DNA from 2 places in the Citricoccus sp. GCM10030269 genome. Region 2 is predicted to be linked to the other one. Evidence: riboswitches for the same ligand, from Rfam matches in the RefSeq annotation. Region 2 holds a riboswitch; the other holds the start of a gene.
What was found. Region 2 has a riboswitch for S-adenosylmethionine ahead of ACFQQD_RS13650 (flavin reductase family protein). Riboswitches for the same ligand answer to the same signal wherever they lie in the genome.
Positions count from the first base shown of each region.

Region 1 (4,694 bases), on a different contig from region 2:
AGTCCCGGATGGTCGTGAACGGGAACCGCGACCCCCAGGGGGTCCCGTCCGGATCCAACGACGACGGCCCGGTCGTCCCGTAGCAGCCACCGAGGATGTTCGGCGCCACCACGAACCAGGTGTCCGTGTCGATCGGGCGGCCCGGACCGACCATGCCTTCCCACCAGCCGTCCTCCGGAATCTCGGAGGACGAGGCCACATGGGTCGAACCCGTGAGGGCATGCAGCAGCAGTACGGCGTTCGACTTCTGAGCGTTGAGCGTGCCCCACGTCTCGTAGGCGATGTCCACGGCGGGCAGGTGACCCCCGGACTCGAAGTCGAAGGCACCGGTCCGCAAGGAGTGCAGGCCGCCGTCGGCCAAACCTGTGCCGGATCGCTGAGGGGTGATGGTAGTCATGCGGATGGCTCCGGCCCTAGGCGCTCACGTCTGCAGCGGCGAAGCCGTTGTCCAGATCGGCGAGGATGTCATCGATGCTCTCGATGCCCACGGACAACCGGATCAGTCCGGGGGTGACGCCGGCGGCACGCTGTTCGTCCTCGGAGAGCTGCGAGTGCGTGGTCGAGGCGGGATGAATGACCAGTGAACGCACATCTCCGATGTTGGCCACGTGGTGGTGCAGACGCAGCGCATCCACGAACCGCGCCCCGGCCTCACGTCCGCCGGCGATCTCGAACGAGACGAAACCGGCGGGACCGTCCGGGAGGTATCGCTTCGCGAGGTCGTGCCAGGGGCTGGACTCCAGGCCCGGATAGATCACGGTCTCGACCAGGGCGTGCCCGTCGAGGTACTCCGCCACGCGCCGCGCGTTGGAGACCTGGCGCTCCATCCGCAGAGACAGTGTCTCCAGACCCAGGTTGATGAGGAAGGCGTTGAAGGGACTGATGGCACTGCCGTAGTCACGCAGCAGCTGCACCCGGGCCTTGAGCACGAACGCCAGATTGGCGCCGAGGATGCCGTTGACGCCGAGGTCACGGGCGAACACGATTCCGTTGTAGCTCTCATCCGGGGTGTTGAATCCGGGGTAGCGCTCCGGCTGTGAGGCGAAGTCGAAGGTGCCCGCGTCCACGATCGCCCCGCCCATGGCCGCCGCGTGGCCGCCGAGGTACTTGGTGGCCGAGTGCACCACGATGTCCGCTCCGTGCTCGATCGGGCGCAGCAGGTACGGCGTGGCCAGGGTGTTGTCCACGATCAGCGGCAGACCGGCGTCGTGGGCCAGGTCGGCGATGGCGCGGACGTCCATCACGTCACCGCGGGGGTTGCCCAGGGTCTCCCCGAAGAGAGCCTTGGTGTTGTCCTGGATGGCATTTTTCCACTCGTCTTGATCGTCCGGATCCTGAACGAAGGTGGTGGTGATGCCGATCTTGGCCAACGTGTGCTTGAACAGGTTCTGAGTGCCGCCGTAGAGGGAGGCCGAGACCACGATGTGGTCTCCGGCACCGGCCAGGTTGAGCACCGAGAAGGTGGTGGCGGCCTGCCCCGAGGCGAGCAGCAGGGCACCAACGCCACCCTCGAGTGCGGCGATCTTGCCCTCGACGGCTTCCTGGGTCGGGTTGCCGATGCGCGAGTAGATGGGACCGAGGTCCTTCAGCGCGAAGCGATCCGCGGCGACGTCGGCGCTTGGGAAGTCGAAGGAGTTCGACTGAATGATCGGCAGCACGGTGGCCCCGAAGGCATTCTCCTCCGGGATCCCCGCGTGGAGTTGACGGGTCTCGAAGCCCCACTCGCTCTGGGGGTCGGCGTCGGGGGTGTTGTCTGGCGTGTTCGGGGTCTCAGTCATCTGACGGCTCCTGTCTATCCAGGGCCACCCACTGGTGCCGACTGACGTGGTGCAGTCCATGCCGGCATGGTGGCCCGCGCTTGCCGGTGCCGGTTGGCACCTGCCTGGTCTTCACCCGGGGCACCCCACCGCGAGCTGGAGGGTTGCCGGCCAGCAAGCCGGGGCTCAATGCTGGCGCTCATGACCTGGGCCCAGTTTGCCAGATCCTCCGCACCGTTTCATCCCCGCCGTCATCGCCGGTCATCCGGCTGTCATTCCGCCCGTCATGTCGAGTGAGGTTAACCTAACCAATTCACCCCGCGAGAAAGTGCGACGATATGCACATGATGCGCCTGGATCACGTCTCGTACGCCGTTGGACCCGATGAAGGGCTCACCGCCACGGTGGCCCGCCTGGCCGATGCCCTGGGCATCGAACGGGTCAAGGGCGGAGTTCACCCCCGTTTCGGGACGCGCAACGCGATTTTCCCGCTGCGCAACCGGCAGTACCTCGAGGTGGTTGAAGTTCTGGACCACCCCTCCTCGGAGAAGGCCCCGTTCGGCCAGGCTGTCCGTGCTCGCTCTGAAATGGGCGGCGGCTGGATGGGCTGGTGCGTCACCGTCGACGACCTCGGACCGTTCGAAGAGCGCCTGGGCCGTCAGTCTGTGCCCGGTAACCGCAAGTTCCCGGATGGCCGCGAACTGACCTGGCGCCAGATCGGCATCAAGGGTCTCATCGCGGACCCCCAGGTGCCCTATCTGCTCCGCTGGGACGACGGCACGGAGGACCTGCATCCCTCGCTGGCCGCCGAGCCGCAGGCGGAATTGTCCTGCATCACCATCGCCGGATCTCGCGAGCGCGTCCGCGACTGGCTGGGGCTGGACGATCCTCAGGAGCGGGTCCAGGACCTCAACGTGGAGTACGAGGCACCCTCCGGCACCCCGGGCATCCTCTCCGTCACCTTCGACACCCCGAAGGGCAACGTCACCATCTGACGTTGGGGTAGTTAAGTGCCGAACAGGCCCAGCTCGGCCAACAGGGGGTAGGCCACGAAGCCGGTCGCGTCCAAGAGGAAATGCGCCACGACCAGTGGCATCACGCGTCGGTACCGCAGATACACCGCGCCGAAGATCAGCCCCATGATCAGATTGCCGATCCCTGGCCCCGCCCCCTGGTAGAGGTGGTAGGTGCCCCGCAGGATCGCACACCCCACCAGCACGGTTACCGGATGACCAGGCACGACGGCGCCGCTGGCCCACGTGCGCAGCTCACCGAATCCCGCCCGCAGCTGCTGCAGGTACCCGAGCCGGTCGAACAGCCAGGCCACCACGATGATCTCTTCCAGCAGACCGTGCCGCAGCGCGGAGAACAGCAGCACCGGGGTGGTCCACCAGTACTCGTTCAGATCGCTGCCGACGATGGCCGTCGTGACTCCGGCGGCACGGCCGGCGGCGTAGACGGCGAGCGTGCCCAGGCCCATCGCCACGAACAGTCCGATCCCCCACGCGAGATCCCGGCCCGGCCGGCGAAAATCCAGTCCGAAGGTGCGGAAGGGATTGCGGCCGCGAATCCATACCAAGTGCATCACGAGCAGCACGGGGACCAGAGCGAAACCAATGTCCAGCACCTGATACGTCAGGTCGAAGTACTGCCGGTCATCGAGGGCGGGATTCAGGGTGGTGGTCTGTCCGGACAGTGGTGCCTGGCTCATCTTGTCCAGGAGGTTGACGACCGCGTACACCGCCGACTTGCCCAAGGACAGCGCCAGCACGATCACGATCTCCCAACGAACCGTCTTGGCAGATGGCACGGGAGCAGCGGTCAACGTCACCGCTCCAGTGTAGGAGTGGAACGGTGCGGACGTGGCGGGTCGCGCTACCGTGGTGGCATGGCCTCCGCTCCGAGCTGCGAGGATGTGACCCTCGCTCGTGCTGCTGCCGCGCTGCCGCTCGAGGATGCTGTGGCCACCGATCCAGACTTGTTCCGACGCCTGGCCACGGCGGACTGGTCCACCGGGGTCGTCGAGGAAGGCGGTCAGTTTCACCGCGTCCTCGTGTTGCCGGGCATCGGTGCGGTGCGGATGGCCCGCACCGCCGAGGCGGCGGACCGTCTGCCGGTGCGCACAGCTCTGGTGCAGGCGCTGGCCGCGACGGCGGAGCTGCCGTTCGCGCTTCCGGTACCCCTGACTGAGGTGACTGTCGGGCCGGACGGGAGGGCCGCCGTCGTGCAAGAGTATCTTCCCGGCCAAGCGCACCCGCCGCACCAGGGCGACCCGGCCGTGCTGTGCCGGGTGTGCGAGGTGCTGCGGAACATCGAGACCGCACCGCTTGAACCCTATCTGGCGCCGCCGTTCGCGTTCCGGGGGCCGTGGACGCCGGACAAGGTCTCGGCCGTGCAGACACTCCCCGACCGGTTGCGCAGCGTCCACGGAGAGGATGTCTGGCCCGACGCTGACTTCGCCGAGACGGTCCGGCGACTGACCGAAGCGGTAGTCCGGTGGACGGAGGATCCGGTGGTGCCGCCGTCGTTGGTCCATGGGGACCTGGCGGGACACAACATGCGGTGGGAGCCGGTCGATCTCGCTGCCGTTGGGAGACGTTCGCCTGCCATGGCGGGCAGCACGGGGTGGCAGTTGACCGGGATCCTTGACTGGGACTTGGCCACCGTCTGGGATCCGGCCCTGAATCCGGCCTACCTATGTCTCTGGCACGGCGAAGACCTGGTGGACGACGTCGCCCGGGACCGTTTCGAGGCGCAGCGGGCCCGCGTGTGGCTCGGTGCGATGGCCTTGGAATTGCTCTACGACGCCTCGCTGCGCGAAGGCACCCATCATCCGGCGAACTGGACCAAGCTGTTGCGCAAGGTCTTGCCACGCCTTGATCGCGCGGATGCCGCCCTCGAAGAGCTGACCGGTTCCTGAGCCGCCTCAGCCTGCAG
Region 1 is NZ_JBHTCV010000005.1:964,648-969,341, forward strand. Features, by position in the region: gene ACFQQD_RS11635 (homoserine O-acetyltransferase) at 1-397, opposite strand, end outside; gene ACFQQD_RS11640 (O-acetylhomoserine aminocarboxypropyltransferase/cysteine synthase family protein) at 414-1,778, opposite strand; SAM riboswitch class IV at 1,850-1,964, opposite strand; gene ACFQQD_RS11645 (VOC family protein) at 2,096-2,752, shown strand; gene ACFQQD_RS11650 (CPBP family intramembrane glutamic endopeptidase) at 2,764-3,588, opposite strand; gene ACFQQD_RS11655 (aminoglycoside phosphotransferase family protein) at 3,646-4,677, shown strand.
Region 1: it holds a riboswitch for S-adenosylmethionine, as region 2 does, so the genes downstream of both, ACFQQD_RS11640 (O-acetylhomoserine aminocarboxypropyltransferase/cysteine synthase family protein) here and ACFQQD_RS13650 (flavin reductase family protein) in region 2, are expected to answer to the same signal.

Region 2 (4,694 bases):
CGCCGGTATTGGTGCGCTGCCCCCCGTTCTGCTCGTGACTCGGGTGTTGACCGGTGTCCGGTCCCACCTGGGGCAAGGAGCGCGTGGGAGTGCGCTGCTGGTGCTGCGGGCCCGTGTCCACCGGGGCGCCGGTCGAGTCGGTGCCCTCCTCGGAACCGGACGATCCGTCGAGAGTCTCCCAGCCGCCGTCGTGCCCGGACTCTGAGGGAGCCAGCACCGGGGACACCACGGAGAGCCCGCCGGTGAGCCGGTGCGCATAGAGCGCTTCGGGGTATTCGCTGCGCAGGAAGGTGACGAGGTCCTCGCGCACCAGGCAGCGAAGGTCCCAGAGGTCTCCGGCATTGCGGGCGGAGACGGCCACCCAGAGCTTGACGGTGCCACCGAGTGCCTCGCTCACCTGGATGGAGCTGTCCTTGCCGTCCCAGAGCTCAGTGGATTCCAACAGCGCCTTGAGACGCTCACGAGTGGCGTCCACCGGAACGCGCCAGTCCACGTCCAGCTCCACCGTTCCGGACAGCGCCGAACCGGTGCGGGTCCAGTTCTCGAAGGGCGTGGTGGTGAAGTGACTGGACGGGAAGATCACCCGGCGGCCGTCCCAGATCTTGACCACCACATAGGACAGGGTGATGTCCTCGATGGTCCCGTAGACCCCGTCCACGATCACCACGTCCCCCACGCGGATCGCGTCGGTGAAGGCCAGCTGAATGCCGGCGAACATGTTGGTCAGCGTGGACTGGACCGCCAGGCCGGCCACCACGGAGAGCACACCTGCCGAAGCCAGCAGACCGGCGCCGACCGCGCGAACCGACGGGATCGTCAACAGCACGACGGAGACGGCGATGACGATGATCACCGCGTTCAGCACCCGGCGCAGCAGCACAGTCTGCGTACGGATCTTGCGGTCGCGCCGGTCCTCCAACTCATCGGAGGCGTACCTGTCCAGCAAGCGTTCCTCGACGATCCTCACCACCCGTAGGGCCAGCCACGCCAGGGCACCGATCACCCCGGCCAGCAGCAAGAAACTCACGCCGTTGAACCACGGGTAGTCGGAGGCCGTGAGCCCCAGGGCGATGCGCGTGGCCAGCAGAGCCGCGGCCAGGCCCAGGGGAACGCGGCAGCGGCCCACCTGATCGCGGAGCCCGGGCCGGCGGCGCAGCACCACACTGCTCAGCAACCAGGCTGCGGTCACCACCAGCAGCGCGATGACCACCGAGATCGCCACCGTGGAGACAATGCCCCAGAACGGCCCCAGCGAGTCGACGGCGCCCCGGGCCCCGTCCTGGACGGTGTCAGGGACATTCCCGGAGATGTCTTCGGGAACTGCGCTGGATTCCGTCGACAGTTCGGCCGTCGTGGCCAGCACCGTGTGAGGCACGACGGAGGCAGACAGGTCTGCGAACGAGGACAATTTCGGCATGTCTCCAGTCTGACATCCAGGACTTTGTCGAACCTGAACGGGTGGAGAATGGACGCTGAACCACACACCGGCGGAACACACAGGAGCCCCTACATGCTTTCGACCACGGACCTGCGCGGCCGCATTGTCGACCCTGCCACCGTGCTGCCCCGCGCTGAACTCGACGTGGCCAGCGCCGTCCCGAAGGTGATGCCAATCCTGGACCGCGTCCGCACCGAGGGCGTCCGGGCCGTGCTGGACCTCGGCGAACAGTTCGACGGGATCCGGCCGCCGTCGTTGCGGGTGCCGGCCGAGGCCATCGCTGAAGCACTCGAGTCGCTGGACCCCTCGGTGCGGACCGCCCTGGAGGAGTCCATCTCCCGTGCCCGGAAGGTCCACGCCGCACAGCTGCCCCCGGATTCCGAAGTGGAATTGGGCGAGGGCGCCATCGTGGAGAACCGCTGGATGCCCGTGCACCGCGTGGGCCTGTATGTGCCCGGCGGCCGCGCCGTCTATCCCTCCTCCGTGGTGATGAACGTGGTTCCGGCCCAAGCAGCCGGCGTCGCCTCTCTCGCCGTGGCGTCCCCGCCGCAGAAAGACTTCGACGGACGGCCGCACCCGGCGATTCTTGCCGCGTGTGCGCTCCTCGGCGTGGACGAGGTCTACGCCGCCGGCGGCGCCCAAGCGGTGGCCATGTTCGCCTACGGCGTGAACGACGACGACGGCGCCCGGGCCTGCGCCCCCGTCGACCTGGTGACGGGGCCGGGCAACATCTTCGTGGCCGCGGCCAAGCGCGCCCTGCTGGGCACCATCGGCATCGACGCCGAAGCGGGCCCGACCGAGATCGCCGTGCTGGCCGACGGAACCGCCGACGCCCGCTGGGTGGCCGCGGACCTGATCAGCCAGGCCGAACACGATCCGATGGCCGGCTCAGTGCTCATCACCACCTCCCCAGAGTTGGCCCGGGACGTGGTGGCCGAGATCGATCGTCAGGTTCCCGGCTCCTTCCACGAGGAGCAGATCCGCCAGGCCCTGGGCGGTCCTCAGTCCGGGATCCTGCTGGTCCAGACCGTGGACGAGGCACTGGCCGTGGCCGACGCCTATGCCGCCGAGCACCTCGAGATCCACACCGTCCATCCGCTAGAGACGGCTCGTCGGGTGAAGAACGCCGGCGCCATCTTCGTGGGCCCCCACTCCCCCGTGCCCCTGGGCGATTACTCGTCCGGCTCCAACCACGTGTTGCCCACAGGCGGATCGGCCCGCCATTCTTCCGGTCTGAGCACGGTCAGCTTCCTGCGCCTGCAGCAGCTCATCCGCTATGAGGAGACCGCGCTGAAGGAACTGGACACCACCATCTCCGCGCTGGCGAAGGCCGAGGGACTTCCCGCCCACGGCCACGCCGTATCGCTGCGTTTCCAGTAGGTATGAATAGTGGCGTAGTGGGGCAGGTGGTGGGCCAGCAGGGCAGCTGGTCTCAGGAAAAACATGTCACGGGAGTTCACAGTTCGCGGAAGTCTTTGACCCTCACAGAACGGCGTCGATACGCTGGGGCCGGAATCACGAGTTCCCGCTGTTACAGCCCTGGCTTGCGGGACGGCAACCCTCTTCACGCAGTAGTGGGGTGCTCCAGGTGAGGATTCGGCCCTCCGGATGCCCCGGCGGGCAAGTACCGCGTTTCTGCTGGTGCCCTGGGGATTAGCCCGAGGTGCGCTCCCCGTCAGATTCGCTATTGATCGGAGGACCGACATGACCGCACTGGCAACCAACGACTTCCACCGCCCTGCCGATCTCGATCAGGATCTGTCCACCCAGACCCTACGGACGGCCTTCTCCCACTTCCCCTCCGGCGTCGCTGCCCTGGCCGGCATTGCCAACGGCGTCAAGGAGGGGTTGGTGGCCTCGTCCTTCACCGTGGGCGTCTCACTCGAACCGGCCTTGGTGTCCTTCGCCGTCCAGAACACCTCCCGCACGTGGCCCCGGCTGAAGCAGGCTGATCGGATCGGCATCTCGATCCTCGGTGAGGACCACACCATGGTCTGCCGTCAGCTGGCGTCCAAGGACGGCGACCGTTTCGCCGGCCTGGACATCCGCGCCAACGACCACGGCGCGCTCTTCCTGGACGGGGCGGCCCTGTGGCTGGACACCACCGTCTACTCCGAACTGCCGGCCGGTGACCACAAGATGGTGCTGTTGGAGGTTCACGGAGTGCACGACCACTCCTCCGAGTATGAGCCGCTGGTCTTCCACCGCTCGGCTTTCCGCAACCTGCGCACCGCCGAGGGCAATCAGTAATCCGCCACTAAACTCATCGGCATGCCCGCTGCTCCATCACCCACTCAGGTCCGTCTGGACTCGTGGTTGTGGGGCGTGCGCATGTACAAGACGCGGTCTGCGGCGACGGCGGCCTGCCGTGCCGGGCACGTCCGCCTCAACGGGCAGCCGGCTAAGGCTGCCCAGGCAGTCAAGCCAGGCGACACCATTCGAGTCCGTCAGCCGGGGCGAGAACGGATCCTGGAAGTCACTGGGCTTCTGACCAAACGCGTCGGAGCGGCTGAGGCCGTTCGCCACTACATCGACCACTCCCCCGAGCAGGTTCCCCGAGAGTTCCTCGCGGTTCCCCGGCGCGACCGCGGTACTGGCCGGCCCACCAAACGGGACCGTCGGCAGATGGACAAGCTGCGTGAATGGCCGCCGAGGAGCTGAGTGGCCGGCAGCTGGGCGACCCTCGACCACTCATCGCCCATGCTGCGCTGTGGGCGAATTAACGTCCCGTCAGAGCTGATTTGAAGAAAGGGGTGTTCTACCCCCTCCTTCGTCCCGTACTATAGAAACCAGAAGTAGTAGTAGCAGTAAGTCCGTACCCTTTCGGGCCGGTCAATCTTCGGATTGGACGGGGCGTTGGGAAGCGGTTTCGCACACGCCGCTTCGCCCCCGTCGGAACACTGGCGGGGTAACACCCCAAAGAAAGAGGCTCAACATGGCCACCGGTACCGTCAAGTGGTTCAACGCAGAAAAGGGCTACGGCTTTATTTCTCCGGACGACAACTCCGCTGACATCTTCGTTCACTTCTCCGCCATCGAAGGCAATGGCTTCCGCGAACTGCAGGAAGACCAGAAGGTCGAGTTCGAGGCCCAGCAGGGCCCCAAGGGCATGCAGGCTGCTGCAGTCCGCCCGCTCTGATCGAGCTCGTCTGATTCCTTCAGACTTCTGAACGGCCGCTGTTCCCTCGGGAACAGCGGCCGTTCTCTGTTAAGCCCAGTCCAAGCCCGGTCCGAAGCCATCCGGACTAGGGTGAAA
Region 2 is NZ_JBHTCV010000006.1:140,006-144,699, reverse strand. Features, by position in the region: gene ACFQQD_RS13660 (mechanosensitive ion channel family protein) at 1-1,417, opposite strand, end outside; gene hisD (histidinol dehydrogenase) at 1,511-2,818, shown strand; SAM riboswitch class IV at 2,952-3,071, shown strand; gene ACFQQD_RS13650 (flavin reductase family protein) at 3,143-3,688, shown strand; gene ACFQQD_RS13645 (RNA-binding S4 domain-containing protein) at 3,710-4,099, shown strand; gene ACFQQD_RS13640 (cold-shock protein) at 4,374-4,577, shown strand.